Regions from separate parts of the Streptomyces sp. 63XJN7_1_ISO-PGPR-S23-121 genome, predicted to be linked through region 3. Evidence: riboswitches for the same ligand, from Rfam matches in the RefSeq annotation. Region 3 holds a riboswitch; each other region holds the start of a gene.

Region 1 (7,608 bases), 2.3 Mb from region 3:
CAGACGTCCTTGCCGTCGTGGATCAGGCTGTACTCGGCGGCGTTCTCCAGCAGGGACAGCTTCTGCCGGTCGGGTCCGTCGGCCGCGACGCGCAGCGTGTGGGTGCCGGTCACCAGCCCGGTGAGCTTGGCGGACGGGTCGGCGGCGGAGCCGTCGTCGCCCTCGCCCTCGCCCGGGCCGCCGGACATGCCGGACATCAGGCCGCTCTCCAGGCCGCCGAGGTCCGGCAGGCCCAGGTCGGTGCTGATCCTCACCGTGCCGGACAGCTGCTGGACGTCCGACTGGGCGATCCTCTCGATGAGCTGCTGGGCCGTCACCTCCGGCAGGTCCGGGTCGCCGGAGTCGGCGAGCGCGGGGACGAGCCCGATCGTGGCGGCCGCCACGCCCATCACCGCGACCGGGACGACGTACCGCGCTGCCCTGCGCCGTCCGGTGCGCGGTTCCTCGCGCTCCCCGGCGGTCGTGCTGTCGTCGGAATCGATCGGTGCCATGTGTGCCCTACCTCCGTCGTCGGCGGCGGCTGTCTCGCGACCTCGCACTGTTCACCCGTGAGCCGCCATTCTCACCCGAATCGGTGAGGAGTGGTGTTTTTCCGTGGTGTCCATCTGACCAAATCGGTCAGGAAGAAGCGTCAGACCTCGGGCTCAACTCCGCGTACTCCTGCGGGATGACACGGAGGAGCGGCATCTCCCCCGGCCCGTAGGGGGCAGGGGCGCCACGCCGGGAGGGCGCGGGGAACGGCCGGGCGGGGTCAGCCGGCCCGGTGCACCACCGCGTCGCACAGCTCGATCAGCGCGGCCTTCGCGTCGCACTCCCGCAGCGGGGCCAGCGCCGCCCGGGCGTCCTTCGCGTACCGGACGGTGTCCCGCCGCGCCTGTTCGAGCGCGGGGTGGGCGCGCAGCAGGCGCAGCGCCTCGGCGTGCCGTGCGTCGTCGCTCAGGTCGGAGTCGAGCAGCTCGCACAGGGCGACGTCCTCGGCCAGCCCCAGCCGGGCCGCCCGCTCGCGCAGCCGCAGCACCGGGAGGGTCGGGATGCCCTCGCGCAGGTCCGTGCCGGGCGTCTTGCCCGACTCGTGGGAGTCGGAGGCGATGTCCAGGACGTCGTCCGCGAGCTGGAAGGCGACGCCGAGCCGCTCGCCGTACTGGGTCAGCACGTCGACGACCGTCTCGTCGGCGCCGGACATCATCGCGCCGAACCGGCAGGAGACCGCCACCAGCGACCCCGTCTTGCCGCCCAGCACGTCCAGGTAGTGGTCGACCGGGTCCCGTCCGTCCTGCGGGCCGGCCGTCTCCAGGATCTGGCCGGTGACGAGCCGCTCGAAGGCCAGGGCCTGCACCCGGACCGCCTCGGGCCCGAGGTCGGCGAGGATCTGGGAGGCGCGGGCGAACAGGAAGTCGCCGGTGAGGACCGCCACCGAGTTGTCCCAGCGGGTGTTCGCGCTGGGGACGCCGCGGCGCACGGCGGCCTCGTCCATCACGTCGTCGTGGTACAGCGTGGCGAGGTGGGTCAGCTCCACGACCACGGCCGAGGGCACGATGCCGGGCGCGTAGGGGTCGCCGAACCGGGAGGCGAGCATCACCAGCAGCGGCCGGAACCGCTTGCCGCCGGCCCGCACCAGGTGCTGGGCGGCCTCCGTGATGAACGGCACCTCACTTTTGGTTGCCTCAAGCAACCCTTCCTCGACGGCCGCCAATCCGGTCTGGACATCGGCTTCCAGAGCCTGGTCCCGCACGCTCAGCCCGAACGGCCCGACGACGGTCACGAGGGGTCTCCTGTCTGCTGGTGTCTACTGGCGATTACCTGGTTTGTCGATAGGTCGCTGCCACCACTCGAGTCAGCGTATCCGGTCACGTTTCGATCACCGCTAGCGCCCACCGTTACAGGCCGGTCGGTATTGGATCATGCGCGATATGTTTTTGATCGGGCGATATGAGCAGATACCGCCCGATGCCACCAGAACGGCGCGAACCGGGACACGGCACGCCGGAAACCGCCACCGAAGATCCCACCATTCCTCCCAACGGGCCGCACCCCGGGAACGTCACCCATTCGGCACCCTCCCGCCCTCCTCTCCCCCCTCCCCTCTCCGAACGGATGCCCGCACAGCGCGCGGGGACACCGGGACGGACCACCGGCGGCGAGGCGCGATCGAGGGTACGGAGCCCCGGCCCGGCCGCCCGTCCCGCGCCCGCCGGCGAAGCGACCCCCATCGGCGGCCGGTTGGCCACTAGTTGGCCCTAATGCCCGTTTTGCCGATCTTGTTGAGGCCCGTGAGTTGGCTCACGCCCCGGCGACCCCCCGCACCCGCGCCGCGAACCCCGCCACCCCTTTGCCCCGTAGGGGAGTTGGCCCTTGGCAGTCGCAAAGGATCAAGCAGCTCAAAACGCCCTGATCAAGGTCAAGAGGCGCGTCGAGTGATTCCTGCACTTGTTCCGGACATGTGCTCTCGCATACGTTCCCGGCCTGTCGGGCGGACGCCGAATCCTGCCACCGCCCCGACGCACAGTCATCCACTCGACACACTCGCAGGCAGGAGCGGGGGACCCAGGTAAGTCGTCGCGCCGGACACCACCGGAGCGGCTCGGGGTGAAGCCGTACCCGTCAGGGCACGGCCGGGCACCTCCCCGCCCGAACCCGACAGCTCACCTCGCAGGCGTAGGAGAGGGACACACACATGCCTGCCAACGGTCAGAACCGTCACGCCCGCACCGCCCGCCTCGGCCGCAAGCTCGCCCTCGCCGGCGCCGGCGCCGCCGTCTTCGCCATGCCGCTCGTCGGGGCCGCCACCGCGTCCGCCGCCACGCCGGCCACCACGACCACCGCCGCCACCGCGGCGACCACGGCCTACCCGGACAACCTCGACGGCTGGATCCGCGAGTCGCTGGACATCATGGCCCGGCACGGAATCCCCGGGACGTACGACGGCATCCACCGCAACATCATGCGGGAGTCGTCCGGCAACCCGCTCGCCATCAACAACTGGGACATCAACGCCGTCAACGGCACCCCGTCCAAGGGCCTGCTCCAGGTGATCGACCCGACCTTCCAGGCGTACCACGTCGCCGGCACCTCCTGGGACTCGTACGACCCGGTCGCCAACATCACCGCCGCCTGCAACTACGCGGCCGACCGGTACGGCTCGATCGACAACGTCTTCAGCGCGTACTGAGCCGTACCCCGCACCCGGCCGTGATCCGGTCCCGTCGGCCTCCGACGGGACCGGGACCTAGCCGGCTCCGAAGATCCGCTCGAGGACGACGGCCACGCCGTCGTCCTCGTTCGTCGTGGTGACCTCGTCCGCGACCGCCTTCAGTTCGGGGTGCGCGCCGGCCATGGCGACCCCGCGGGCCGCCCAGTGGAACATGGGGATGTCGTTGGGCATGTCCCCGAAGGCGATCGTCCGGCGCCGGCTCAGGCCCAGGTGCTCGGCGGCGAGCGCCAGGCCGGTCGCCTTGGTGACACCGCACGGCTGGAGCTCCACCGTCCCCGGCCCCGACATCGTGACCGTCGCGAGGGAACCGACCACCGCGCGCGCCGTCGCCGCCAGCTCGTCGTCGGACAGGTCGGGGTGGCGCAGCAGCACCTTGCTGATCGGCGCGCTCCACAGCTCGTCGCGCCGCTCCACCCGCACCGCGGGCAGGGTCGGGTGGGGCATCAGGTAGCCCGGCTCGATCAGCGTCAGTCCGTCGACCCCGTCCTGGTCGACCGCGGCGTAGACCTCACCCACCTCCGCCTCGATCTTGCCGAGCGCGGTCTCCGCCAGTTCCCGGTCCAGGGTGACCGACCAAAGCATCCGGTGCGCGCCGGAGTCGTACACCTGCGCGCCCTGTCCGCACACCGCGAGCCCCGTGCAGCCCAGGCCGTCGAGCAGCGGGCGCACCCTCGGTGCCGGGCGCCCCGTGACCACCAGGTGCCGCGCGCCGGCCCGGGCCACCCGCTCCAGCGCGGCCAGCGACCGGTCGGAGACGGTGTCGTCGCCGCGCAGCAGCGTTCCGTCGAGGTCGGTGGCGACGAGGGCATATGCGGTGCGGTCCATGATCAGAGAATACGGACACCGAACCTGCCCGACTCACCCACGACCGGTTGCGCACGAGGACGTTCGCAGGTGTCCGAAACCTGACGCAACACCGTCTAAAGGCGGTTAAAGGCCTGTGCACCAGTTGGCAACAACATGCTCCGCCTTCTACCCTCCCGGCGGCCCCGGGGGTACCTTCCTTCTGTCCAGGGGGGACTTGATCGGGGGGTCGGGTTGAACGGCGGACGTGTACGTGTACTGAGGCCGGAGGAGCTGGGCGAGGGGGAACGGGAGCGCTGGCGCGCGCTGCGCGCTGCCTCGAGGGCGCCGCGCAATCCGTTCATGGAGCCGGAGTTCACCGACGCCGTGGGCCGGGTCCGGCCCGGGGCGCGGGTCGCGGTGCTGTACGACGGCGGTGAGGCCGCCGGTTTCCTGCCGCACGAGCGCGGGCCGCTGGGTCAGGGCCGGGCGATCGGACTCGGGGTCTCGGACTGCCAGGGCGCGGTGCTGCGGCCCGGTCTCGTCCCGGACACCCGCCGACTGCTGCGGGCCTGCTCCCTGTCGAGCCTCGCCTTCGACAACCTGGAGGCCGAGCAGGGCCTGTTCGTGCCGTACGCCGCCGAGGAGCACACCACCTACGTCATCGACGTGGAGAAGGGCTACGAGGCGTACGAGAACGTGCTGCGCGCCCAGTCGCCGAAGTTCCTGAAGACCACCCTCGCCAAGGAGCGCAGGCTGGGCCGGCAGGTCGGCGACGTGCGGTTCGTCTTCGACGAGCGCGAACCGGCCGCGCTGCGCACGCTCATGGAATGGAAGTCGGCGCAGTACCGCAGGACCGGGCGGCGGGACCGGTTCGCGCAGGAGTGGATCACCCGGCTCGTCGGGCGGCTCGCCGGGACCCGGGCGCCCCAGTGCACGGGCACGCTGTCCGTCCTCTACGCCGGCGGCCGGCCCGTCGCCGCCCACTTCGGGCTGCGCTCGGCCTCGGTCCTGGCCTGCTGGTTCCCGGCGTACGACCCGGAGGCCGCGAAGTACTCGCCGGGGCTGGTACTGCATCTGCGGATGGCCGAGGCCGCCGCCGCCGAGGGCATCGGCCTGCTCGACATGGGGCGGGGCGCGGCGGAGTACAAGGACTCGCTGCGGACCGGCGAACTGCCCGTGTACGAGGGGACGGCCACGCGCCCGGGGGCGGGCGCCGCGCTGCAGTGGCTCGGCCGCGAACCCGCCCGGCGCGCGCACGGCTTCGTGCGCGACCGGCCGCGGCTGGCGTCACTGGCGGCACGCACGCTGAGGGGGGCGGCCCGGCTGCGCCGGCCGTGACCGAGGGGCAACCACGAGGGGGGTGGGGCGCATGGCCGGAGCACGGCGTGCGCGGCAGGAGACACGGCAGGAGATCGAGAGGTTCCTCGGCACCGAGCCGGCGCAGGTCGCCGAGCTGGACCTCGGGGACGAGGGGGAGGCCGGCCTCGGAGCGGGGCCGGGCGGTCCGCCGGTGACGGCCGGCGCGGTGTTCGTCCTGGTCCGCCGCGGGGGCCGGCCCGTGGGCACCCTGCTCGGGCGGGTGCCGGAGGGGGCGGACCCGACGCGGACGCTGGCGGCGCTCGCCCGGCGCCTGCACCCCGCCCCGCCACCCGGACCGCATCCCGGGCCCGCGCCCACCCCACCGCCCACCCCGCCGTCCGCCAGTGTCGTCGTCGCCACCCGGGAGCGCGCCGGCCGGCTCGCCCGCGCGCTCGACTCCCTGCTCGCGCAGGACCACCCGGACGCCGAGATCGTCGTCGTCGACAACGCCCCGGTGACCCACGAGACGCGGGAGCTGGTCGAGCGCAAGTACGCCGAGCGGGTGCGGTACGTGTGCGAGCCGGTGCCCGGACTCGCCGTCGCCCACAACCGAGGGCTGGCCGCCGTACGGGGCGAGGTGGTCGCCTTCACCGACGACGACGTGGTCGCCGACCCGCGCTGGCTCACCGAACTGACCACCCCCTTCGCCGCCGACCCGCGCCTGGGCTGTGCCACGGGGCTGATCCTGCCCGCGCGGCTGCGCACCCCCGCCCAGGTGCTCCTGGAGAGCCACGGCGGCTTCGCGAAGGGCTTCGTCCCGCGCACGTACGACCCGGAGCACCCGCCCGCGGACGAACCGCTGTTCCCCTTCACCGCGGGGCGCTTCGGCTCCGGCGCCAACATGGCCTTCCGCACGGCGACCCTGCGCGCGGTCGGCGGATTCGACCCGGCGACCGGCGCGGGCACGCACGCGCGGGGCGGCGACGACCTGTACGGCTTCGTGCGCGTCCTCGCCCAGGGCGCACGGCTGCACTACACCCCGACGGCCCTGGTGTGGCACCACCACCGGGAGAGCTGGCGGGACCTGGAGACCCAGGCGTACGGCTACGGCGCGGGACTCACCGCGTACCTCACGGCGATCCTGGTGAACCGGCCGGCGCTGCTGCCGGCGTTCCTCGCCCGGCTGCCGCGCGGGCTGGCCCACGCGCGCGTGCTGACCGCCGTCCGCGACACGGACGGCGGCGGCGCACCGGGCGGACACGACGAACGGACCCACCCGTGGCCACGACGGCTGTCGCGGCTGCAGCGACGGGGCATGGCCTACGGGCCGGTGGGCTACCTGCGCGCCCGGTACGCCCTCCGGTCCGCTCCCGGGAGGACGCGATGACGACGACGGGCCGTCGCGGCGAGGACACGCCGGACGGCAGAGAACGGGCGGACGGCGACTGCGTCCCCGTCCTCCTCTACCACGCCGTGATGGCGGACCCGCCCGGCTGGATCGCCGAATTCACCGTTGGCCCGCGGGAGTTCGCCGCTCACCTCGACGCGGTCGTCGACAGCGGCCGGACCCCCGTCACCATCGGCGCGGTCGCCGACCACTTCGCCGGGCGGGCGCCCCTGCCGCCCCGGCCCGTGCTGCTGACCTTCGACGACGGCTTCGCCGACCTGCCGGGCCCGACCGCCGAGGCGCTGGCCGAGCGCGCGCTGCCCGCCACCGCCTACCTCACCACCGGCGCCATCACCCCGGGCGGCCGCAGCCTGCTGCCGCCCGCCCCGATGATGACCCTGGGCGAGGCCGCGGAACTGGAGCGCTCCGGCATGGAGATCGGCAGCCACACCGTCACCCACGCCCAGCTCGACACCCTGTCCGGCACGGCCCTCGCGTACGAACTGCGCACCTCGAAGAACGTGCTGGAGGACGCCCTCGGCCACCCGGTCCGCCACCTCGCCTACCCGCACGGCTACAACAGCCCGCGGGTGAGGGCCATGTCGGCCCGCGCCGGCTACGAGACGGCCACCGCCGTCCGGCACGCGCTCAGCTCCGGCCGCGACGAGCGGTACCGCATCGCCCGCCTCATCGTGCGCCGCGGCCACACCGCCGACGACGTGCGGACCTGGCTGGCCGGCCGCGGCGCCCGGGTCGCGCCGTACCGCGACGGGCCGCGGACGGTCGGCTGGCGCTGGTACCGCCGGACCCGCGCCGCCCTGCGCGGTCCCGTCTTCGCCGGCTGAACGGCGGGGGCGGGCGGCCTCGCCAGGAGGTCCGAGTCCGACGAATTCGGCGTGAAAAACCGGAAAAGTTCCTATACTTG
Region 2 (7,608 bases), 4.3 Mb from region 3:
CGTCCTGCCAGCGCGCCTTGAGGTCGCGCAGGTCCTCGACCCGCTGACGGGTCCGCGCCTGCTCCTCGCGCAGGTCGGCGATCTCCGCGCGCTGGGCGACGTACTGCCGTATCGGGTAGGCGAGCGCCACGACGAGCGAGCACAGCACCATCGCGAGCAGCGCCGCCCGGCCGGTCAGGCGGGAGCGGCGGGCCTGGCGCTTCGTCTGCGAGCGATAGACCCGGGCCGCGGTCTGTTCCCCGATGATCCGGATCCTGGTCGCGGTGGAGAAACGGTCCCGGTCCTTCACCGCCATGTCTCCGCCTCCGCCTTCATGGTCGATGTACGCGTACGTCCCCGCACACGGTACGGGACCGAGTACGGGGACGTACGTACGACGCTGCCCGCAGGGGGTGACGCTCAGCCCCTGCCGTGCCGGCTAGTTCGCGGAGCGGAACCGCGGGAAGGCGCTGCGGCCGGCGTACACCGCGGCGTCGTCGAGGATCTCCTCGATGCGCAGCAGCTGGTTGTACTTGGCGACGCGCTCGGAGCGGGCCGGGGCGCCGGTCTTGATCTGACCGCAGTTGGTCGCGACGGCCAGGTCGGCGATGGTGACGTCCTCGGTCTCGCCGGAGCGGTGGGACATCATGCACTTGAAGCCGTTGCGCTGGGCCAGCTCCACGGCGTCCAGGGTCTCGGTCAGCGAACCGATCTGGTTGACCTTGACCAGCAGGGCGTTGGCGGCGCCGTCCTCGATGCCGCGGGCCAGACGCTCGGGGTTGGTGACGAACAGGTCGTCGCCGACGAGCTGGACCTTGTCACCGAGCTTGTCGGTGATGGTCTTCCAGCCCTCCCAGTCGTCCTCGAACAGCGGGTCCTCGATGGAGACCAGCGGGTACGCCTCGACCAGCTCGGCGTAGTACTCGGTCATCTCGGCGGCCGAGCGCTCCTTGCCCTCGAAGGTGTAGGAGCCGTCCTTGTAGAACTCGGACGCGGCCACGTCGAGCGCGAGCGCGATCTGCTCGCCCGGGGTGTAGCCGGCCTCCTTGACGGCCTCGAGGATGAGGTCGAGGGCCTCGCGGTTGGAGCCGAGGTTCGGGGCGAAGCCGCCCTCGTCGCCGAGGCCGGTGGCCAGGCCCTTGCCCTTCAGCACCTTCTTGAGGGTGTGGTAGACCTCGGTGCCCCAGCGCAGCGCCTCGGAGAAGGACTCCGCGCCGATCGGGGCGATCATGAACTCCTGGATGTCCACGTTGGAGTCGGCGTGCGAGCCGCCGTTCAGGATGTTCATCATCGGCACCGGCAGCAGGTGCGCGTTCGGGCCGCCCAGGTAGCGGAACAGCGGCAGGTCGCTGGCCTCGGAGGCGGCGTGCGCGACGGCGAGGGAGACGCCGAGGATGGCGTTGGCGCCCAGCGAGCCCTTGTTGTCGGTGGCGTCCAGGTCGAACATGGCCTGGTCGATCAGGCGCTGCTCGGTGGCGTCGTAGCCGACCAGCTCCGGGCCGATCTGCTCGATGACGGCGAGGACGGCCTTCTCGACACCCTTGCCCTGGTAGCGGTTGGGGTCGCCGTCACGGAGCTCGATGGCCTCGAAGGCACCGGTGGAGGCGCCGGACGGAACGGCGGCACGCCCCGTGCTGCCGTCGTCGAGGCCGACCTCGACCTCGACCGTGGGGTTGCCTCGGGAGTCCAGGATTTCCCGGGCTACGACGACGTCGATGGACGGCACGAGCATCTCCTTCTTCAATGTGACGCTTCGGTGTGACGCGGGTCCGCAGGACCGCAGCGGCTCTGCGGGACGAGCCTAACCGGCTCCGGGCGATCGGCCAGCCGGTCGCCCACCCGATGGACAGAACCGAGAGTAAATTGTTTCCGAACGGAACAAAGGCGGTTCACGGAAACTGGGCCCGCCCGGCCCGTCCCCCGGCTCCGCGGGCGTGAAAAAACCCGCCCCGGCGCGTACGGGGGAACACGCACCGGGGCGGGAGCAGGGGCGGGCCGCCGCTTACTTGAGGTGCAGCTGCTGGCCCGGGTAGATGAGGTCGGCCTCGTCGACGATGTCGTCGTTCAGGTCGAACAGCTTCGCCCAGCCGCCCTTGACGTGGTGCTCCGCGGCGATCGAGCTGAGCGTGTCGCCCTTGACGACCTTGTACTCGCCGTCACCCTTCTCGACCTTCTTGCCGGTCGGGGTGGTGACGGTCTTCTTCTCGGCCTTCGGCTCGGCCTGCTTCTCGGCGGCCGGACGCTCGGACGAGCGGGAGGCCTTCTGCTCGGTGGAGCGCTCGGCCGTGGAGCCGCTGGAGGACTGCGAGGAGCCGCTGTCCTGGCTCTCGGCGGAGCCACCGGCGTACGCGGCGCTCGACAGGCCGGTGCCGCAGACCGGCCAGGCACCCTTGCCCTGGCTCGCGAGCACCTTCTCGGCGACCGCTATCTGCTGCGCCTTGCTCGCCTGGTCGGCGGTCGAGGCGTACTGCGTGCCGCCGTAGGCGGCCCAGGTGGACGCCGAGAACTGCAGTCCGCCGTAGTAACCGTTGCCGGTGTTGATGGACCAGTTGCCGCCGGACTCGCACTGGGCGACGGTGTCCCACTCGGATGCGGTGGCGGCGGAGGCGTTGCCGGCCGCCATCAGCGGGGCGGCGACGGCCGCACCGGTGACACCGGCGACGGCGATGACCCGGGTGGCCTTGAACGGACGACGGTGCTTGCCCTTGCCGGAAAACAGCATGGTTGATCCCCTCACCGACGCCTGCGAGGTGAGCTGTCGGGTTCGGGCCGGTTGAGTTGCCCGGCCGGGTCCCTCACGGGACTCGGCTCCACCCCTAGCCGCTCCGGCCGAACTGCCCGGTGCGGCGCTTACCTTGGGTCCCCCGCTCCTGCCTGCGGCGCTTGACGCGACGACTGTTCCCGTACCGCCGCTGGCAGGATTCGGCGTTGCGACGGCCGGGGCCCGCGATGGCGAGCGGTCACGACCGTAGACACGCGCTCCGCGGATTTTCAAAGACGATCACGGCTTCTGAGACCTATATCTCACGTGATCCAAAACGGACATACAGCCGCGAACCGTGACGCGAACTACCGCTGGTTTTCGTCCGGTTCGCCCACGACCGTGAGCGTCTGACCGGGCAGGATGTGGTCCGGGTCGGCACCCACGACGTCCTTGTTGCCGTCGTACAGGGAGCGCCACCCGCCGGTGAGGTCAAGGGAGTCGGCGATACCCCACAGGCTGTCGCCGGAACGGACGGTGTACGAACCGTCCGTGAGGCCGCGGGCGGCGTCCTCGCCGCGCGAGGCGTGCCGCCCGGACGACTCCGCGGTGCGGCCGTCCGCCGCGCCCTCCTCGGCGTTGCCGCCGCGATGCCGGCCGGTCGAGAACTCGTCGGCGCCGGTGCCCGCCGAAGCGGCGCCGCTCTGCCCCGACTTGTCTGACTCGTCACCGCTCGGCGCGGTGACGTCCGCCCCGCCGGACCCCCGCGCGCCACCGGCCGCCGGAGCGCCGGACGCGGAGGACGTGTCGGACTTGGCCGTTTCGCCCCCCGCGCTCGACGCGGCGTCAGGCGTGGCCGACGCGGACGGCGACGAGGACTGAGACTGGGACCGGGACGGAGAGGGAGTCGCCGAAGCGGACGATTCAGGGACGGACTTGGTGGAATCGGTCAGACCGGACGAGCCGGACGTGCCCGATCCGTCCGTTCCATCCTTGCGCGTCGACGCCCCGTCACCCGATGCCCGGGTGCCGTCGGTCACGCTGCCCGAGTCGTTGCCCAGCCCCGCGAGCAGGCCGCAGGTCGGCCAGGCGGCGATGCCCTGGTCCGCGAGCACCTTCTCGGCGACGGCGATCTGCTGCGAACGGCTCGCCTGGTCGGCGCTCGACGCGTAGCCCAGGCCGCCGTACCGCTCCCAGACGTCCTGGGAGAGCTGGAGGCCGCCGTAGTACCCGTTGCCGCCGTTCTGGCTCCAGGCGCCGCCCGTCTCGCACTCGGCGACCCGGTCCCAGTTCGTTCCGTCGGCCGCGTGGGCGCCGGTGGCCCCCAGCAGCGGGATCGCGATGGCGGAGCCGGTCACTCCTGCAGCGACGACCAGGGCGGGAGCCTGGCGGGGGCGACGGTGACGACCGTTCCCGGAGAGCATGCGACGACCTTTCACGAGACAGCGGGGACGGCGCGGCGAGTGAGGCTCGGCGCCACGCTGATCCGTGAAGGTATAGGCAGATGATCGCTTGTCACAAGTTCATGCCGCGCAGATCACGTGAAGATCACAGAGCTGAGCGCGTGTCATGTTTGCGGTGGCGACGGATTGCTCCCGGGCCGCGGCGCGACCGGTGTGAACGACACCGGGAGGGTACGCAGCCCCCGCATGATGAGCCCGCCGCGCCACCGCAGATCGGCCGGATCCGCGGCGAGGGCCAGGTCCGGGAGGCGGGTGAGGAGCGTGGCGAGCGCGGTCTGCCCCTCGAGCCGGGCGAGCGGGGCGCCGAGGCAGTAGTGGATGCCGTGGCCGTACCCGAGGTGCTGGCTGTCCCTGCGGGAGAGGTCGAGGGTGTCCGGGTCTGTGAACCGTTCCGGGTCCCGGTCGGCGGCGGCCAGGACGACGAGGACGGGATCGCCGGCGGCGATCTCCTGCCCGCCGATGGTGAGCGCCCGGGTGGCGAAGCGCCAGGTGGCCAGCTCCACCGGGCCGTCGTAGCGGAGCAGCTCCTCGACGCCGGTCTCCAGCAGGCCGCGGTCGCCGGCGGCGAGGGAGTGCTGCAGCCGGGCCCGCTCACCGGGGTGGGTGAGCAGGGCGTACGTGCCGTTGCCGACCAGATTGACCGTGGTTTCGAAGCCCGCGAACAGAAGGATGAAGGCCATCGCCGCGGCCTCGTTCTCGGTGAGGTGCTCTCCGTGGTCGGAGGAGCGGATGAGACCGGAGATGAGGTCCTCGCCGGGGCCCGGCTCGGCCGGCAGCGCGGCGCGCTTGCGGTGGATGAGGTCGGCCAGGTAGCCCCGCATCTTCTTCACCGAGCGGGCGACACCGCCCCGGGGACCGCCGCCGTGACGGATCATCATGCCCGCCCAGTCCCGGAAGTCGTCCTGGTCCTCGCGGGGGACGCCGAGCAGGTCGCAGATGGCGTAGATGGGCAGCGGGAAGGCGAACTCGTGGATGAGGTCGGCGGAGCCGGTGGCGGCGAACCGGTCGATCAGGCCGTCGGCGAGCTCCTGCACCCGCGGCGCGAACTCGGCGACGCGCCGGGGCGTGAACGCCTTGCTGACCAGTCGGCGCAGCCTGGTGTGGTCCGGCGGGTCGATGTTGAGCAGATGCGTCATCAGCTCGGCCTTGCGCTCGCCCGGGATGCCGGTCTTCCCCTTTGCGTGCGCGGGCTCGTCGTGGTGCGCCGGGTTCTTGGACAGCCGCTGGTCGGCGAGGGCCTGCCGAGCGTCGGCGTACCGGGTGACCAGCCACGCCTCCACGCCGCTGGGCAGCGTCGTCCGGTGCACCGGAGCGTGCTCGCGCAGCCAGGCGTACGCCGGGTAGGGGTTACTGGCGAACTCCCAGGTGAACAGCTCGGGAGCCGGACCGCCGGGGTCGGTGCGGGCGGTCACCCCTCGACCTCCCTGATGGCGTCCCGGTACGTCCGGGCCGCTGCCCTGAGGGCCGCCTCCGGGTCCGTGCCCTCGGACTCGGCGCGGGCGGCCAGGGCCAGGAGGTCGTAGCCGACGCCCTCGCCCGTGGGGAGCGGCACCCGGAGGCCCGCCGTGCGTACCCGGGAGGCCAGCTTGGCGGCGAGGGCCAGGCCGGGCTGGCCGAGGGGGACGCCCTCGGTGACCGAGGTGCGCCGCTTCTCCACCGCCTTGGTGCGCAGCCAGTGCTCCCGGACCTCCTCCGGCGTGGTCGCCGTCTCGTCGCCGAAGACGTGCGGGTGGCGGTGGATGAGCTTGGCGACGATGGTGGCCGCGACGTCGTCCACGGAGAACGGCGCCTCGGGGTCCTCCTCGGCGATCCGGGCGTGGAAGACGACCTGGAGGAGGACGTCGCCCAGTTCCTCGCGCAGTTCGCCGCGGTCGCCGTCCTCGATGGCCTCGACGAGTTCGTAGGCCTCCTCGATGGCGTACTTGGCCAGGCCCTGGTGGGTCCGCTGCGAGGACCAGGGGCATTCCACGCGGATGCGGTCCATGACCTGGACGAGGTCCAGCAGGCGGGCGCCCGGCAGGTCGTAGGAGGCGGGGAGCAGTTCCAGCTCGGGCATGGCGACGCGGCCGGAGCCGGCCAGGCGGGCCAGGCCGTCGGTGAGGGCGGGCTCGCCCTCACCGGTCGCGACCACGACCACGGTGCGGCCGCCCGCGCAGGCCCCGACCAGTTCCTCCGCCGCCGGGGACGCCACCTCGACCCGGGTGCCCGCCTCGCGCAGGTACGGCAGCTGCGGGTGCGCGGCGTCGGCGCACAGCACGCGGTCGGCCGTGCGCAGCGCCTGCCAGGCGGGCCAGGACAGCAGGCCGGGGGCGACGCGGTGGCTGGTGGTGAGCAGGACGATGCGGCCGGGGCCCGGGCCGGTACCGGGAGCGGGGTCGGCGCTGGTTGCGTTCACGGTCCGAACGTAACGCACGGCGCCGGCCGGCTCGTGAGCCGTCCGGCGGGAGGCGGTCCCCGGCGGGAGCGCTACGCCGGCTGGTTCCCGGCCTCCGCGACCTCCCGCACCCACGGTGCCGTCGCGTCGACGCGGCTGCTCTTCTGGACGTCCCAGGTGCCGTAGCGCGGGTTGAGGTCGATGTCGAGCTGCCTGGACGCCTTGGACAGGGCCTGCCAGAACTCGGGGCGGCTGGTGTCGGTGCCGAGGTGCTCGGCGAGCTTCTGGGCCTCGAGCTGGAGGCGGAGGTTCTCCTCGAGGCGCTCGGGGGCGACGCCGTACTGCTGGAGCCAGACGGTCTCCAGCTCCTTGGCGCCCCCGGCCTGCTGCTCCAGCCCGGTGCGCATCTGCTGGACCTCCTTGCGGGTGACGGTCACGCCCGCGTCCTGGGCGGCGCGGTGCAGGACGCGGTCGAGGACCATGCCGTGCAGGGTGTCGCGGGCGAGGGTGCCGCTGCGGGCGACGACCTGCTGGTACTGGGTCTCGTCCGGGACGGCGGCCCGCTGCGCCTCGCGTACCTCGTCGACCCGGTTCTCCAGCTGGGCGACGGTGATCCGCTGGTCGCCGACGACGGCGGCCGCGCCGGGATGCGCGTCGTTCCCGCAGGCGGTGAGCAGGGGTGCCGCGGCGGCGATCGCTGCGGTGAGGAGGAGCGCGGTGCGACGGCGGCGGTGCAAGGAAACCTCCCGAGGAGATTGTGCGACGGTGCACAAGGTCTTGCGATGATCGATGGTAGGCAGTGGCCCGGCTTTGGCCAACCCATTCGACCAACGATTCACGGGGACTTCGGGCACCGCCGCGCCGCCGCCGACGAGGCGGGCCGGTCAGCCGGTGACGGCCACCGGGCCGTCCCAGGCGTCGCGGTCGACGGTGAGGGTGTACCCGCCGCGCGTCTCCCTGCTGTTGACCTTGTACTGGTGGCCTCGGCTGTGGCCGGTGTAGTCCTTGGCGCCCCACGGCCAGTCGGCGGTCGTGGTGTCCTTGCCGTCCCACAGGGCGTACCAGAGGTTGCCGGGCAGGTCGGTACGGTT
Region 3 (7,608 bases):
GCCGGGCTCCCCCTCACTTCCCGCGAAGAGGCCCTCGACGAGTAAGTCGGTGGAACCGATCCGGGGGACCGTGCGCAGACGGCTCAGGAAATCGGCGAACTGCTGACGATCGTGTCGCCGGATCAAGAACTCCACACTGCGACCACGGCATTGGGACTCGATCTACTGCCGCCGCACGAGTCGTCCCTACGGGCATGGCTGAACGGTTCCTGCAGACCGCAGCAAGTGCGAGGAAGCCGACGAGCGAGAACAGGTCATGCAGCAGAACTCCTGTGCGGGTGGGACGCTGGAGCTGAGCGGGAGCGCCGAACCACCCGAACGCGTTCGTGCCGGTGGTCCGCCAGCGGGTGCACTGGGCTCCTCACAGATCGCCTATGCTCGCGATCAATTGGCATGGCCAGGTCCCCACCGGTCGTCCGGAGCCTGGCGCCCTTCTGCCCGTCAAGGACACCGATACGGCGGCGCCCGCGCAGGAAGGTGAGGGCCAGAGACTCCTGTGGGGCGGCCCGGGCAGCCATCTCGGGCGGCACAGGACACGTGCCGCGCAAAAGGTGCTCGGCACGGACGGAGAACTTCCACTCCACGGTGAGACCAAAGTCCAACAGCAAACGATCCAGCACCTCAGCCGGAAGGCGCTTCAACATCTGAACCATCTCCCCCAGCTCGTCCCCGACCGACGTCACCGCTCCCCCGCGAGGTCGAGATCACCCCTGCTCGTCTCGGCCGCCCGCTGAGCGCCCTGCGGACGCCGCCACGGGTGCGCGATCGGACCGGAGACCGCCCGCCACCACGGCTCCACCGGCAGCTTCCCCGCCGGCTCGAACGGCTCGCCCGGCCGCGGGAGCGCCACCGCCTGGCCGGCCTCCTCGGCCGCGTCCTTCGTCCACTCCCCCGGTTCGGCCCAGGCGTGCGGGGCCAGGTTGAAGGTCCCCCAGTGGATCGGCAGCAGCACCCCGCCCGGAGCGCGTCCCTGGAGGTCCAGGTGGGCGCGTATGCCCTCCTCGGGCGTCATGTGGATGTCCGGCCAGAACTCGGCGTACGCCCCGATCTGGATCATCGTGGCGTCGAAGGGGCCGTGGGCGGCGCCGATGTCGCGGAAGCCGTCGAAGTAGCCGGTGTCCCCGCTGTGGAAGACGCGGTGCTCCTCACCGGCGACGACCCAGGACGCCCAGAGGGTGTGCTGGGTGTTGCCCAGCCCGCGTCCGCAGAAGTGGCGGGCCGGGGTGGCGGTCAGGGTGAGGCCGCCGACGCGCGTCGACTCGTGCCAGTCCAGCTCCCGCAGCCGGTCGGCGGGCACGCCCCAGTGCTCGAGGTGGGCGCCGACGCCGAGCGGCACGGCGAACAGGGTGTCCGTGCCGGCCAGCGCCTTGATCGTGGGCAGGTCCAGATGGTCGTAGTGATCGTGGGAGATCACGACGACGTCGACCGGGCCCAGGGACGCCAGGGGCACCGGGGCCGGGTGCAGCCGCTTGGGGCCGACGAAGGGGAAGGGGGAGCAGCGCTCGCCCCAGACGGGGTCGAAGAGCACCCGCTGTCCGTCGATCTCGGCGAGCACGCTGGAGTGCCCCGTCCAGGTCAGCCGCAGCCCGGTGGCGGGCGGCCGGGCGAGGTCGGCGAGCGTGGTGGCGTGCACCGGAACCGTGCCTCGCGGGGCACGGCCGAGCCGCGACTCCCGGTCGAAGTAGACGCGGGCGAATTCGCGGGCCGAACCGGAGGGGCGGGTCCGGGCGGGGCCGCCGGGGTTCTGGAACACTCCGTCGCGGAAGTGCGGCGATCTGCGGATACGCGCCATGCGCGCACCGCCCGGGTCGACGCCGAAGGCGGCGGGCCGCGGCACGCGGAGCCCGGTACGGGGGGAACGGGGGGCGGCCACGGTACCTCCTGGTGGAGTGGGTCAGGCTCTCATTGTCGTCCTGTCCGACGTCACGTCGAACGACGGATGTCACATCCGGGTTCCCTCCACTCGTCGTACCGGTGAGGGCGCTCCCCACGGAGCGCCGGGAACGGATCGGCACGGCCGACGGACAGGAAGGTGGCCCCCCATGGCCCGCGTATCCCTCACCCCGCCCCGCACCCTCTTCTTCCGCGTCATGGAGTGGTACTCCCGGCGCACCTACGGCAAGGTCCTCGACCCGGGCAAGGCCCTCGCGCACAACCCGCGCGTGCTCTGGAGCGACCTGCGGTTCGAGCAGTCCGTGGCCCGCTGGAACAGGCTGGACGCCGATCTGAAGGCGCTCGCGGTGATGGCCTCGGCGGCCTCGATCGGCTGCTCCTGGTGCATGGACTTCGGATACTGGGAGAGCGCCGGGCGCGGCATGGACCGGCGCAAGCTCCACGACGTGCCGCTCTGGCGGGAGAGCGACGCCTACACGCCGCTGGAGCGCGACGTCATGGAGTACGCCGAGGCGGTGACGGCGACGCCGCCCGCCGTCGACGACGGTCTCGCCGAGCGGCTGCGGACCCGGCTGGGCGAGCCGGCGTTCGTGGAGCTGACGGCCATGGTCGCCGTCGAGAACCTGCGGTCCCGCATCAACGCCGCTCTCGGCCTCACCAGCCAGGGCTTCAAGGACTCCTGCGACCTGCCCGGCACGGGGCGCACGGGCGCGGCCACCGCCACGGCGGACTGAGCCGGCGGGGCCGCAGGTGGCCGTCGTGGCACGTGCGGGCGCCTGTATAGGGTGACGGGCGTGGCGAGAGTCCGGTTGAGTGTGGCGGAGCGGCGCGAGGAGCTGCTGCGCGCGGCCATCGAGCAGATATCGGCGCGGGGCGTGGCGGCGTTGCGGATCGCCGACGTGGCCGCGGCGCTCGGGGTGAGCAGCGCGCTGGTGCTGTATCACTTCTCGACGAAGGAGAAGCTGGTAGCCGCCGCGTTCGCCCGCGCCGCCGAGGAGGACCTGGCCCGCCTGCGCAAGCTGCTCGGCCGCCGCACGTCGGCGCTGCGCCGGCTGCGCGCGGCCGTGCGGTGGTACGCCCCGACCGGCCAGGCCAAGGGCTGGCGACTGTGGATCGAGGGCTGGGCGGTCTCGCTGCGCGAGCCTGCGCTGCGGGAGGTGGCGCGGGAGCTGGACCGGCAGTGGAAGGCGGCCATCGCCGAGGTCATCGCGGAGGGTGTGGCCGCCGGGGAGTTCCCCTGCCCGGACCCCGACGGCGCCGCCCTGCGGCTGACGGCGCTGCTGGACGGGCTGGCCGTGCAGCTGACGTCGTACACGGGCGCGGTGTCCCGGGCCCGTGCGCTGGAGTGGGTGGACGGGGCACTCGCCCGGGAACTCGGCCTCGAACGGGGAGCGTTGACCACGCCCCGGCGCTGAGCGCGTGCCCCGGTGGGTCGGCTTGGCCGCCCGGCCCCTCCCGCGGGGCGAAGGGCCCCGCCGGAGCCGCCGGGCGACTTCCGCTGGGCGGCAGGGCCTCCCGCCGGCGCCGCCGGGGCCGCCCTCACGCCACCGAGGCGATCCGCAGCCTGATGTCGTCCGCCGTCAGCGTCCCCTTGGCGATCACGTGGTCCCCCGAGGACCGGCCGCGCAGCCGGCGCCCGATCCACGGCACCAGGTACTCCCGCGCCCAGTGCACGTCGTCCCGCCGGATGTGGAGGGTGCCGCGCGGCGGCAGGGGCGGCCAGGGCTGGTCCGGGTCGGCCGGGACGGCCAGGCCGAGGACCTGGCCGGCGCGCAGCGCCACGCGGGTGTGCCCCTCGGCCGACAGGTGCAGCCGGTCGCTGTCCCAGGCCCTGCGGTCCTGGACGCTCCGCAGCGACCACAGGTCGAGCACCGGGCAGCCGTAGCGGTCGGCGATCGCCCGCACATGCCCGTTGTAGGTGGCGATCTTGCCGCGCAGGTGCTTGAGGACGGGTATCCCCCGGGTGTCGAAGCCGGTGGTCACCAGCACCGTGCCGGCCGTGGCGGCCAGCGCGGCCACGGCCCGCTCGAACCGTTCGGCCACCTCGTCCGGGTCGGTGCCGGGCCGGATGATGTCGTTGCCGCCGGCACAGAACGAGACCAGGTCCGGCGCGAGTTCGACGGCCCGGGGTACCTGCTCCGCCACGATCTGGTCGAGCAGCCTGCCGCGTACGGCCAGGTTCGTGTACGTGAAGTCGCCCTCGGGGCGCCGGTCGGCGAGCAGTACGGCGAACCGGTCGGCCCAGCCGACGAACGACCCGTCGGGGCCGGGGTCGCCGACGCCCTCGGTGAAGCTGTCCCCCACCGCCACGTACGACCCGATCACTGCTCTGCTGTCACTCTTCGAATCGTCTGCCACGTCGGTCCATGATTCACCGTGGAGTGTGACCTACGCGACCGTAGGCAGGGGTTGACGGGCGGTGAGAAAGGCCACTCCTAAAGTGTTCGCCAACTCAGGAATAAGCGGGGCCCGGTGGCGGACGCACCGAAGGCCGGACCCGGGGATCGGGGTCCGGCCTTCGGTGGCGCGGGAGACGTCGTCAGAGGGAGACGCCGTGCGAACGCAGGTAGGCGACCGGGTCCACGTCGGAACCGTAGTCCGGCGTGGTGCGGATCTCGAAGTGCAGGTGCGGTCCGGTCACGTTGCCGGTGGCACCGGAGAGACCGATCTGCTGGCCGACGGTCACGGACTGACCGGCGGAGACGGAGATCGAGGACAGGTGGGCGTACTGGGCGTAGTAGCCGTCGGCGAGCTTGATGACGACCTGGTTGCCGTACGCGCCGCCGGGGCCGGCGGAGACGACGGTGCCCGCGCCGACGGCCTTCAGGGAGGTGCCGGTCGGGACGACGAAGTCGGTGCCGGTGTGGTAGCCGCTGGACCACATGCTGCCGGACTGGTGGTACGGGGTGCCGACGCCGGCGCCGGCCACGGGGGCGGTGTAGCCGCTGGTGGTGCCGGCGGACTGGGTGCTCGTGCCCGAGGACTTCGAGGCGGAGGTCTTCGCGGTGTCCGACTTCTCGGCGGACTGCGCGGCGGACTTCTCGGTCTTGGCCGGCTTCTCGGCGGCCTTCTCCGGAGCCGGGGAGGACTTGGCGGAGCCGGCCGCGGCCTTCTGGCCGATCGACAGCTTGAGACCCGGGTGGATGAGCGACGGGTCGGAGCCGACGGCCTCGCGGTTGTCCGCGTACAGCTTCTTCCAGCCGCCGTCGACGTGCTGCTCGTTGGCGATCTTCGACAGGTAGTCGCCGCTCTTGACGACGTAGGTGTGCGAGGCCGAGCCCTTGTCGGCCGACTTCTGCGCACCGGCCGCGACGGACTGGACGGACTGTCCGGCGACGGAGTGCGCGGGAGCGGCGTTGGCGGCGGCGGCACCCATCAGCGGGAGCGCGAGCGCGGCGCCACCGGTTCCGGCGACGGCGATGGTGCGGGTGAGGCGCTGGGCCTTGGTACGGCGGTGCTTACCCTTCGCGGGCATGGCGAATTCCTCTCCGGCGCCTGCGAGGTGAGCTGTCGGGTGCGGGCTGGAGATGCCCGGCCGCGTCGTGACGCGGCTTTACCCCGAGCCGTTCCGGGAACCGGAACAGGCGTTGTACCTGTGGGTCCCCCGCTCCTGCCGTGTACGGGTGGTGGATGGATGCGGGCTCCGGTCGGCGGCAGGATTAGGCGTCCGTCCGGATCGGTGGTGAACGTAAGCGACCGGGATGCGAACGGACAAGCGAGTGATTCCGCGGACGGGTGTTTCGCTTGATCCTTTGCGGGGACGGGCGGTCACACTCCGTCGATTCCGCGAGCGCCCTTCTCCGCGAAGAGGCTTGAAACGCACGCACATTACGTGGACATGACGAGCCACGCACGGTCACCGCTATGACGCTGCTCACGGGAGATGTCCCAGCATCCCTTACTTGCCTACGAGTTCGGATTAAAAGGCTGATTCGGGCAGAAGCCCCGGATGCCCCTTAGTCGGACCTGCCGGCTGCCCCGCGAACGGCTCGTTGCCGCAGGCAAGGGATGCCGTATCGTCGGCTGGGCGCCCGTCGGCGAGCAGTGCCGGCGGGGCGGAGTGGGAGGAGCCCCCGTGACGCAGCAGGTCCCGTCGACCGAACCCGAGCTGGCCGGCGTGCGCAACTTCCGGGACGTGGGCGGACTGCCGACCGAGGACGGGCGCCGCGTGCGTCAGGGCGTGCTGTTCCGCAGCGGCCACCTCGCGCACGCCACCGGGGAGGACGCCGCGTTCCTCGCCTCACTGGGGCTGCACACGATCTTCGACTTCCGCAACGCCGCCGACCACAAGCTCGAGGGACCCGACGTCGAGCTGCCGGGCGTGCGCAATGTGAACCTGCCGCTGAGCGACCCGGCCGACGGCGCCGAGTTCTGGAGGATGGTCCGCGACGGCGACCTCGACCAGCTCCGCGAGATCCTGGCGGACGGCCGGGCGGTGAACCGGATGATCGCCTCCTACCGCACGATCATCAAGGAGCGCACCGCGGAGCACTCCCGGGTGCTGCACGCGCTCGCGGAGGACAGCGTCCCCGCGCTGATGCACTGCGCGGCCGGCAAGGACCGCGCGGGCCTGTCGATCGCGATCACCCTGCTCGCCCTGGGCGTGCGGCGCGACGCCATCGTGGAGGACTACCTGAAGTCGAACGCGACGCACCGCCGCTACAAGGTGCGCCGCAGCGGATCCGCCGCCTCGGCCTACTCCCCCGAGGTCATGGAGTTGCTCAGCCCTCTGTTCGACGCGCGCGCCGAATACCTCTCCGCGGCCTTCGAGACCGTCGAGGCGACCTGGGGCGGGGTCGACGCCTACCTGGAGAAGGGGCTGCGCGTCACCCCGGAGATCCGGGAGCGGCTGCGCGAGCGGATGGTGGACTGAGCCGCCCGCTCACGGTCCGGCCGGCTACTTGGCGCCGACCTCGAAGAGCAGGAAGAGGAAGCCCGCGACGACGTGCCCGAGGGCGATGTAGATGAGGAGTCGCACCCACAGGGCGCGCGGGAGCTTGTCCTGGATCGTGCTCATGGCATCTCTCCTGCGGTGTGACGGGTCGGTGTGGTGACGGGCCCCAGGCACAGCGCCGCCGTGGGGCTCTGCAGCAGGGTGTGGACGAAGAGGAGTTCGAGCCCGTCGGCGTCCTGGGCGGCGATCCGGTGCGGGGTCAGGGAGTCGAAGTGGGCGCTGTCGCCCGGGCCGAGCAGGTGAACGGCGTCCCCGAGGCGCAGCCGCAGCCGGCCCCGCAGGACGTGGAGCCACTCCTCGCCGGGGTGCACGCGCACGATGTCGCCCTGGGAGCCGTGCGGCACACGGACGCGCAGGGCCTGCATCCCGCGGCCGGAACCGCCGGCCTGCCAGTACGTCCAGCCGCCCGCGGCGGTCGGCTCCATGTCCCCGGCCCGCACGACGGCGTCCCGGTCCGCGGCCGTCTCGCCGAGCAGCTCCGAGACGGTCGTACCATAAATACGGGCGAGCGAGAGCAGCATCGGCAGCGAGGGCTGACGCTGCCCGGTCTCCAGCCGGGAGAGGTGCGCGGGCGACAGCCCCGCGGCGCGGGCCGCCGCCTCCAGGGTGAGAGCAGCACGGTGCCGCAGGGCGCGCAGCTGCGGGGCGACCACGGAGGACACGGCGTCCGCCGGCTCCCCCGACGGGTCGTTCGAGGAGGTCATGTCTCCATTCAGCCCCGATTTTGCCTGCAAGGCAATTTTATTGCCTCACAGGCAAAG
Region 4 (7,608 bases), 1.1 Mb from region 3:
GACGGCGAGGAGTCACCGCCCGGCTCCTAGGGACCGATCCGAACGGCAGACCCTAGGCGGGGCCCGCCACCACCGCCACCGTCTTCGGCAGCGACACGCCGGAGCCGTCACGGCGCGGATCGACGTCCGGCAACTGGGCCGGGGTGCCGTTCTTCTGCGCGGCCCGGGCCGGCCGGGGACCCGCCCAGGCCAGGGCCAGGCAGTCCTCGCCCTTCAGGAACCGCTGGCAGCGCACACCACCCGTGGCCCGGCCCTTGCGCGGGTACTGGTCGAACGGCGTCAGCTTGGCCGTGGTCTGGACGGAGTCGTCCAGCGTGCCGCGCGAACCGGCGACCGTGAAGACGACCGCGTCCGCAGCCGGGTCCACCGCCGTGAAGGAGATGACCTTCGCGCCCTCGGTGAGCTTGATGCCCGCCACACCGCCCGCCGGCCGGCCCTGGGGACGCACCTGCGAGGCCCGGTAGCGCAGCAGTTGCGCGTCGTCGGTGATGAAGACCAGGTCCTCCTCGCCCGTGCGCAGCTCGGCCGCGCCGACGATCCGGTCCCCGTCCTTGAGCGTGATGACCTCCAACTCGTCCTTGTTGGAGGGGTAGTCGGGCACCACACGCTTGACGACGCCCTGCTCCGTGCCGAGGGCCAGACCCGGCGAGGACTCGTCCAGCGTGGTCAGGCAGACGACCGTCTCGTCGTCCTCCAGGGACACGAACTCCGCCAGCGGCGCGCCGCCCGACAGGTTCGGCGTCGGCAGCGGTTCCGGGAGCTGGGGCAGGTCGACCACGTTCACCCGCAGCAGCCGCCCGCCGGACGTCACCACGCCGATCTCGCCGCGGGCCGTGGCGGGCACGGACGACACGATCAGGTCGTGCTTGACGCGCTTGGCGCCGGCGTCCGTGACGAGGGGCGCGTCGTCCGCGGTGCGGGCCAGCAGGCCCGTCGAGGACAGCAGCACCCGGCACGGGTCGTCCGCCACCTGGAGCGGAACGGCGGCCACCGGGGTGCCGGCCGACTCCAGCAGGAGCGTGCGCCGGTCGGTGCCGAACTTCTTGGCCACCGCAGCCAGTTCGGCCGAGACCAGCTTGCGCAGCTCCGCGTCCGAGTCGAGGATCCGGGTCAGCTCCTCGATCTCCGAGTTGAGCCGGTCCTTCTCCGCCTCGAGCTCGATGCGGTCGTACTTGGTCAGCCGGCGCAGCGGCGTGTCCAGGATGTACTGGGTCTGGACGTCGCTCAGCGAGAAGCGGTCCATCAGGCGCTGCTTGGCCTGCGCGGAGTTCTCGCTGGAGCGGATGAGGCGGATGACCTCGTCGATGTCGACCAGCGCGGTGAGCAGGCCCTCGACGAGGTGGAGACGGTCGCGGCGCTTGGTGCGCCGGAACTCGCTGCGGCGCCGTACGACATTGAAGCGGTGGTCGAGGTAGACCTCCAGCAGCTCCTTGAGGCCCAGGGTGAGGGGCTGGCCGTCGACGAGGGCGACGTTGTTGATGCCGAAGGACTCCTCCATCGGCGTCAGCTTGTAGAGCTGCTCCAGGACGGCCTCGGGCACGAAGCCGTTCTTGATCTCGATGACCAGGCGCAGTCCGTGCTCGCGGTCGGTGAGGTCCTTGACGTCCGCGATGCCCTGGAGCTTCTTCGAGCCGACCAGGTCCTTGATCTTCGCGATGACCTTCTCGGGTCCGACCGCGAAGGGCAGCTCGGTGACGACCAGGCCCTTGCGGCGGGCCGTCACGGTCTCCACGGACACCGTCGCGCGGATCTTGAACGTGCCGCGGCCCGTCTCGTAGGCGTCCCGGATGCCCGGCAGGCCGACGATCCGGCCGCCGGTGGGCAGGTCGGGGCCCGGCACGTGCTTCATCAGGGCTTCGAGGTCGGCGTTCGGGTGCCGGATCAGGTGCCGGGCGGCCGCGATCACCTCGCGCAGGTTGTGCGGCGGCATGTTCGTGGCCATGCCGACCGCGATGCCGGAGGCGCCGTTGACCAGCAGGTTCGGGAAGGCGGCGGGCAGGGCCACCGGCTCCTGCTCCTGGCCGTCGTAGTTGGGGCCGAAGTCGACGGTGTCCTCGTCGATCGACTCCGTCATCAGGCTGGTCGCCTCGGCCATCCGGCACTCGGTGTACCGCATGGCGGCCGGCGGGTCGTCGTTGCCCAGCGAGCCGAAGTTGCCGTGGCCGTCCACCAGGGGCACGCGCATGGAGAAGGGCTGGGCCATGCGGACCAGGGCGTCGTAGATCGACGCGTCACCGTGCGGGTGCAGCTTGCCCATGACCTCGCCGACGACGCGGGCGCACTTCACGTAGCCCCGCTCGGGCCGCAGGCCCATCTCGTTCATCTGGTAGACGATGCGGCGGTGCACCGGCTTGAGGCCGTCGCGGGCGTCCGGGAGCGCACGGGAGTAGATGACCGAGTACGCGTACTCGAGGAAGGAGCCCTGCATCTCGTCGACGACGTCGATGTCGAGGATCTTCTCCTCGTACGAGTCGTCGGGCGGCGGGGTCTTCGTACTACGGCGGGCCATCGCTGCCGGCTCCTTGCTGAAGCGTGAACGGTGATCTGACGCGGTCCATTGTGGACCGCGGCACTGACAGCGGCCGACCAGGCCCGTCACGCCCGGCCCGGCGCTGCCCGCAGGGTACGCCCTCGCCCCGTCGTCCCGTCCCCGGCGGCCCGCCGGTCGCGTGCTCGCTCTCGGCGTACGGGGACCGGGAACTCCACCGGCGGCCCGCACGCTTGCATACAGTGGCAGGACCGGCGGAAACTCCGCGGTTCCGCCCGATGATGCCACCGAGATTTCCGCGATCGAAGGGACGTACATGCCCATGGGTCACACGGCCACAGCCCAGGCAGGCTCCGGCGGCCTGACAGCGACCGAGCACCGCCTGGCCAACGGCCTGCGCGTGGTGCTCTCCGAGGACCACCTGACCCCGGTCGCGGCGGTGTGCCTCTGGTACGACGTCGGCTCGCGACACGAAGTCAAGGGGCGCACCGGCCTGGCTCACCTCTTCGAGCACCTGATGTTCCAGGGCTCCGGCCAGGTCAAGGGCAACGGGCACTTCGAGCTGGTGCAGGGAGCCGGGGGCTCGCTCAACGGCACCACCAGCTTCGAGCGCACCAACTACTTCGAGACGATGCCCGCCCACCAGCTGGAGCTCGCCCTCTGGCTGGAGGCGGACCGCATGGGCTCCCTGCTCGCCGCCCTGGACGAGGAGTCCATGGAGAACCAGCGGGACGTCGTCAAGAACGAGCGCCGCCAGCGCTACGACAACGTGCCCTACGGCACCGCGTTCGAGAGGCTGACCGCCCTCGCGTACCCGGAGGGCCACCCCTACCACCACACGCCGATCGGCTCGATGGCGGACCTGGACGCGGCGACGCTGGAGGACGCGCGCGCGTTCTTCCGCACCTACTACGCGCCGAACAACGCGGTGCTGTCGGTCGTCGGCGACATCGACCCGGAGCGGACGCTCGCCTGGATCGAGAAGTACTTCGGCTCCATCGCCTCCCACGACGGCAAGCCCGCCCCCCGGGACGGTTCGCTGCCGGACGTCATGGGCGAGGAGCTGCGGGAGGTCGTCGAGGAGGAGGTGCCGGCGCGCGCCCTGATGGCCGCCTACCGGCTGCCCGAGGACGGCACGCGCGCGTGCGACGCGGCCGACCTGGCGCTGACCGTGCTGGGCGGCGGCGAGTCCTCCCGCCTGTACAACCGGCTGGTGCGCCGCGACCGCACCGCCGTCGGGGCGGGCTTCGGGCTGCTGCGCCTGGCCGGGGCGCCCTCTCTGGGCTGGCTCGACGTGAAGACCTCCGGCGACGTCGAGGTGCCCGTCGTCGAGGCCGCCATCGACGAGGAGCTGGCCCGGTTCGCCGAGGAGGGGCCCACGGCCGAGGAGATGGAGCGCGCGCAGGCCCAGTTGGAGCGCGAGTGGCTGGACCGGCTCGGCACGGTCGCCGGCCGCGCCGACGAACTGTGCCGGTACGCCGTCCTGTTCGGCGACCCGCAGCTCGCCCTCACCGCCGTGGGGCGGGTGCTGGAGGTGACGGCCGAGGAGGTCCAGGAGGTCGCGAAGGCCCGTCTGCGCCCCGACAACCGCGCGGTGCTCGTCTACGAGCCCACCGCCCCCGCCGACGAGACCGACGCCGACGAGACCACCGTCACCGTCACCGTGACCGACGCCACCGACGAGAACGAGGAGGCGGCCAAGTGACCGAGCTCGCCACGATGGAATTCCACTCCCAGCCGCAGGCCGGCGAGCCCAAGCCGTGGGCGTTCCCGGCACCCGAGCGCGGCAGCCTCGACAACGGCCTCACCGTGCTGCGCTGCCACCGTCCCGGCCAGCAGGTCGTCGCCGTCGAGGTGTCGCTCGACGCCCCCCTGGACGCCGAGCCCGCCGGCCTGGACGGCGTGGCCACGATCATGGCGCGGGCGTTCTCGGAGGGCACCGACAAGCACTCCGCCGAGGAGTTCGCCGCCGAGCTCGAGCGCTGCGGCGCCACCCTCGACGCGCACGCGGACCACCCCGGTGTCCGGCTGAGCCTGGAGGTGCCCGCCTCGCGCCTCGCCAAGGCCCTCGGTCTGGTCGCCGACGCCCTCAGGGCGCCCGCGTTCGCCGACAGCGAGGTCGAGCGGCTGGTGCGCAACCGGCTCGACGAGATCCCGCACGAGCTGGCCAACCCCTCCCGCCGCGCCGCCAAGGAGCTCTCCAAGGAGCTGTTCCCGGCGGACTCGCGCATGTCGCGCCCGCGCCAGGGCAGCGAGGAGACGGTCGCGGACATCGACGCGGCGGCCGTCCGCGCCTTCTACGAGAAGCACGTCCGCCCCGCCACCGCCACCGCGGTCATCGTCGGCGACCTCACCGGCATCGACCTCGACGAGCTGCTCGGCGACACCCTCGGCGCATGGACCGGCTCCGCCGCCGAGCCGCGCCCGGTGCCGCCGGTGACCGCCGACGACACCGGACGGGTCGTCATCGTGGACCGCCCCGGCGCCGTGCAGACGCAACTGCTGATCGGCCGCACCGGAGCCGACCGGCACGACCGCGTGTGGCCCGCCCAGGTACTCGGCACGTACTGCCTCGGCGGCACCCTCACCTCACGCCTGGACCGCGTCCTGCGCGAGGAGAAGGGCTACACCTACGGCGTGCGGGCGTTCGGGCAGGTCCTGCGGTCCGCCCCCGACGGCACGGGCGCCGCGATGCTCGCCATCAGCGGCTCCGTCGACACGCCCAACACGGGTCCGGCGCTCCAGGACCTGTGGACGGTGCTGCGCACGCTCGCCGAGGGCGGACTCACCGACGCCGAGCGCGACGTCGCCGTGCAGAACCTGGTGGGCGTGGCGCCGCTGAAGTACGAGACGGCGGCCGCCGTCGCGAGCACGCTGGCCGACCAGGTCGAGCAGCACCTGCCCGACGACTATCAGGCCACGCTGTACCGCCAACTGGCCGCCACTGGCACCGTGGAGGCCACCGCTGCGGTCGTCAACGCCTTCCCGGTGGACCGTCTGGTGACGGTCCTCGTCGGCGACGCGGCGCGGATCAGGGAGCCCGTCGAGGCCCTCGGCATCGGTGAAGTCACCGTCGTGGCCGCCGAGTAGCGGCACGGGTGCGCGACGGCCCTGGTGACCCGAATGTCACCAGGGCCGTCCGATGTCCGAATTGGGGGAGAGGCTGCCCGTCTGCCCTGTGGCGTGCGCTACAAAAACCGTGTTGCGTTTGAGAATTGAAGACAGCCGCGTCTAGCGTCGTCCGGGCTGTTCGTCAGGCAGTGCGCCGCACCCGCGGCACCGGACAGTCATCGCCGAGTCCCCGTACGGCGCGAGCCAGGGGAGCCGGGGACCCATCGCAGTCCCTGGGGTGAATCGGACGCCCGCGCTCCGGCGAGGGGGTCCGTAGGAGACCTTCCTGCTCCGAACCCGTCAGCTAACCCGGTAGGCGAGAGGGAAGGAAAGGACCAGCCTCTACATGGCGTTCACGCGCGCCACCGGGAAGCACCGCCGTCCCAGCCGCATGCACCGCACCACCGCCCGCGCGGCGGGCGTCGCGGCCCTCGCCACCACCGGCGTCGTCGGCACCCTCGCGGCCCCGGCCCTCGCCGCCGAGCCCGAGGTCGAGCAGAGCGGACTCACCCCGGTCGTCACCATCGGCGACTCCATCGCCCACGAGATCGACGCCCAGGCCACCGCGCAGAAGCAGGCCGCCCTGGACGCCGCCGCCCGCGAGGCGGCCATGGAGGCCGCGCGCGAGCGGGCCGCCGAGGCCGCCGAGGAGGCGCGCGAGGCCAAGGAGCGTGCCGCGCGCGAGGCGGAGCGCGAGCGCCTCAACACCTTCGTGGCGCCGATCGCCGGCTCCTACGTGTCCACGGCCTACCAGGCCGGCAGCTCCCTGTGGTCCTCCGGCAGCCACACCGGCATCGACTTCCACGCCTCGACCGGCGCCTCGGTGCACGCGGTCGGCGTCGGCACCGTCGTCGAGGCCGGCTGGGGCGGCGCCTACGGCAACCAGGTCGTGATCAGGATGCACGACGGCACGTACACCCAGTACGGCCACCTGTCGTCCATCGGCGTCTCGGTCGGCCAGTCGGTCGGCGCCGGCCAGCAGATCGGTCTCTCCGGTGCCACCGGCAACGTCACCGGCCCGCACCTGCACTTCGAGGCCCGCACGAGCCCGGAGTACGGCTCGGACATGGACCCCGTCGCCTATCTCCGTTCCCACGGCGTGAACGTCTGACGACGGACGGTACGGCACGCGCAGGGCCCCGGCTCCCCGAGCCGGGGCCCTGCTGTATTTCCGTGCGGGCCCGCACCACCCTGCCGGATTCGTTTCCGGCCCGGGAAAGTTCAAAAAATATCCCTGAATTCCCTCGGCCCCTCCGAAAGTGCGGTTCATTGGCCTAGAGTCACGGAACACGCGTCCATTGTCGACGTTTCACGGGGATCAGGGCGGAGGTCGGACATGCGCATTCCGGCGCACTCGGTGTGCACGGCGATCCGGGACGACATCGTCGCCGGCGTCCACGGGCGCGGCAGCCGGCTCACCGAGGAACTGCTCGCGCGCCGCTACGGCGTCTCCCGCGTCCCGGTCCGCGAGGCGCTGCGCACCCTGGAGGCCGAGGGCTTCGTGGTGACCCGGCGGCACGCGGGCGCGTGCGTCGCCGAACCCACCGAACAGGAGGCCGCCGACCTGCTCGAGACCCGCACGCTCCTGGAGCCCCTCGGTGCCTCCCGCGCGGCCCGGCGCCGCACCGAGGCCCATCTCAAGGTGCTGCGCGGCCTGGTCAGGCTGGGTCAGGAACGCTCCAGGCAGGGCCACGGCGAGGACCTGCGCGCGCTGGGCGGCTGGTTCCACGAGACCCTCGCACAGGCCGCCGGCAGTCCTTCCCTCACGGCGATGCTGATCCAGCTGCGCCGCAAGATCGACTGGATGTACCTCGTGGACACGGTGCCCGGCGCGGCGGAGCAGTGGGCGGAGCGCGGCGCGGTCGTCGACGCGGTGGCACGGGGCGACGGCGACCGGGCGCGAGCGCTCATGGCGCTGCACGCCGAGCGGTCGGCGGCGGCGCACCGGTTGCGCTTCACGTCCGGCGACCGCCCCGACGGCGTGAGAAATGCGCAACGTCCCGTAAATA

What was found. Region 3 has a riboswitch for cyclic di-AMP ahead of AC0VYN_RS12640 (M23 family metallopeptidase). Riboswitches for the same ligand answer to the same signal wherever they lie in the genome.
Region 1: it holds a riboswitch for cyclic di-AMP, as region 3 does, so the genes downstream of both, AC0VYN_RS02735 (transglycosylase SLT domain-containing protein) here and AC0VYN_RS12640 (M23 family metallopeptidase) in region 3, are expected to answer to the same signal.
Region 2: it holds a riboswitch for cyclic di-AMP, as region 3 does, so the genes downstream of both, AC0VYN_RS31995 (transglycosylase family protein) here and AC0VYN_RS12640 (M23 family metallopeptidase) in region 3, are expected to answer to the same signal.
Region 4: it holds a riboswitch for cyclic di-AMP, as region 3 does, so the genes downstream of both, AC0VYN_RS08495 (M23 family metallopeptidase) here and AC0VYN_RS12640 (M23 family metallopeptidase) in region 3, are expected to answer to the same signal.

The regions. Positions count from the first base shown of each region.
Region 1 is NZ_CM149653.1:570,698-578,305, reverse strand. Features, by position in the region: gene AC0VYN_RS02745 (LolA family protein) at 1-491, opposite strand, end outside; gene AC0VYN_RS02740 (polyprenyl synthetase family protein) at 752-1,762, opposite strand; cyclic di-AMP (ydaO/yuaA leader) riboswitch at 2,506-2,671, shown strand; gene AC0VYN_RS02735 (transglycosylase SLT domain-containing protein) at 2,675-3,169, shown strand; gene AC0VYN_RS02730 (HAD family hydrolase) at 3,227-4,036, opposite strand; gene AC0VYN_RS02725 (GNAT family N-acetyltransferase) at 4,250-5,335, shown strand; gene AC0VYN_RS02720 (glycosyltransferase family 2 protein) at 5,367-6,683, shown strand; gene AC0VYN_RS02715 (polysaccharide deacetylase family protein) at 6,773-7,528, shown strand.
Region 2 is NZ_CM149653.1:7,164,256-7,171,863, forward strand. Features, by position in the region: gene AC0VYN_RS31985 (FtsB family cell division protein) at 1-295, opposite strand, end outside; gene eno (phosphopyruvate hydratase) at 419-1,705, opposite strand; gene AC0VYN_RS31995 (transglycosylase family protein) at 1,982-2,701, opposite strand; cyclic di-AMP (ydaO/yuaA leader) riboswitch at 2,705-2,871, opposite strand; gene AC0VYN_RS32000 (transglycosylase family protein) at 3,049-4,104, opposite strand; gene AC0VYN_RS32005 (cytochrome P450 family protein) at 4,248-5,555, opposite strand; gene AC0VYN_RS32010 (nucleoside triphosphate pyrophosphohydrolase) at 5,552-6,538, opposite strand; gene AC0VYN_RS32015 (SurA N-terminal domain-containing protein) at 6,610-7,254, opposite strand; gene AC0VYN_RS32020 (glycoside hydrolase domain-containing protein) at 7,402-7,608, opposite strand, start outside.
Region 3 is NZ_CM149653.1:2,914,121-2,921,728, reverse strand. Features, by position in the region: gene AC0VYN_RS12660 (MBL fold metallo-hydrolase) at 680-1,873, opposite strand; gene AC0VYN_RS12655 (carboxymuconolactone decarboxylase family protein) at 2,043-2,627, shown strand; gene AC0VYN_RS12650 (TetR/AcrR family transcriptional regulator) at 2,688-3,308, shown strand; gene AC0VYN_RS12645 (SGNH/GDSL hydrolase family protein) at 3,433-4,218, opposite strand; gene AC0VYN_RS12640 (M23 family metallopeptidase) at 4,433-5,368, opposite strand; cyclic di-AMP (ydaO/yuaA leader) riboswitch at 5,373-5,529, opposite strand; gene AC0VYN_RS12635 (tyrosine-protein phosphatase) at 5,969-6,766, shown strand; gene AC0VYN_RS12630 (DUF6126 family protein) at 6,791-6,910, opposite strand; gene AC0VYN_RS12625 (helix-turn-helix domain-containing protein) at 6,907-7,551, opposite strand.
Region 4 is NZ_CM149653.1:1,852,936-1,860,543, forward strand. Features, by position in the region: gene AC0VYN_RS08475 (CobW family GTP-binding protein) at 1-30, shown strand, start outside; gene AC0VYN_RS08480 (DNA gyrase/topoisomerase IV subunit A) at 53-2,509, opposite strand; gene AC0VYN_RS08485 (M16 family metallopeptidase) at 2,805-4,193, shown strand; gene AC0VYN_RS08490 (M16 family metallopeptidase) at 4,190-5,578, shown strand; cyclic di-AMP (ydaO/yuaA leader) riboswitch at 5,770-5,933, shown strand; gene AC0VYN_RS08495 (M23 family metallopeptidase) at 5,946-6,710, shown strand; gene AC0VYN_RS08500 (GntR family transcriptional regulator) at 6,936-7,608, shown strand, end outside.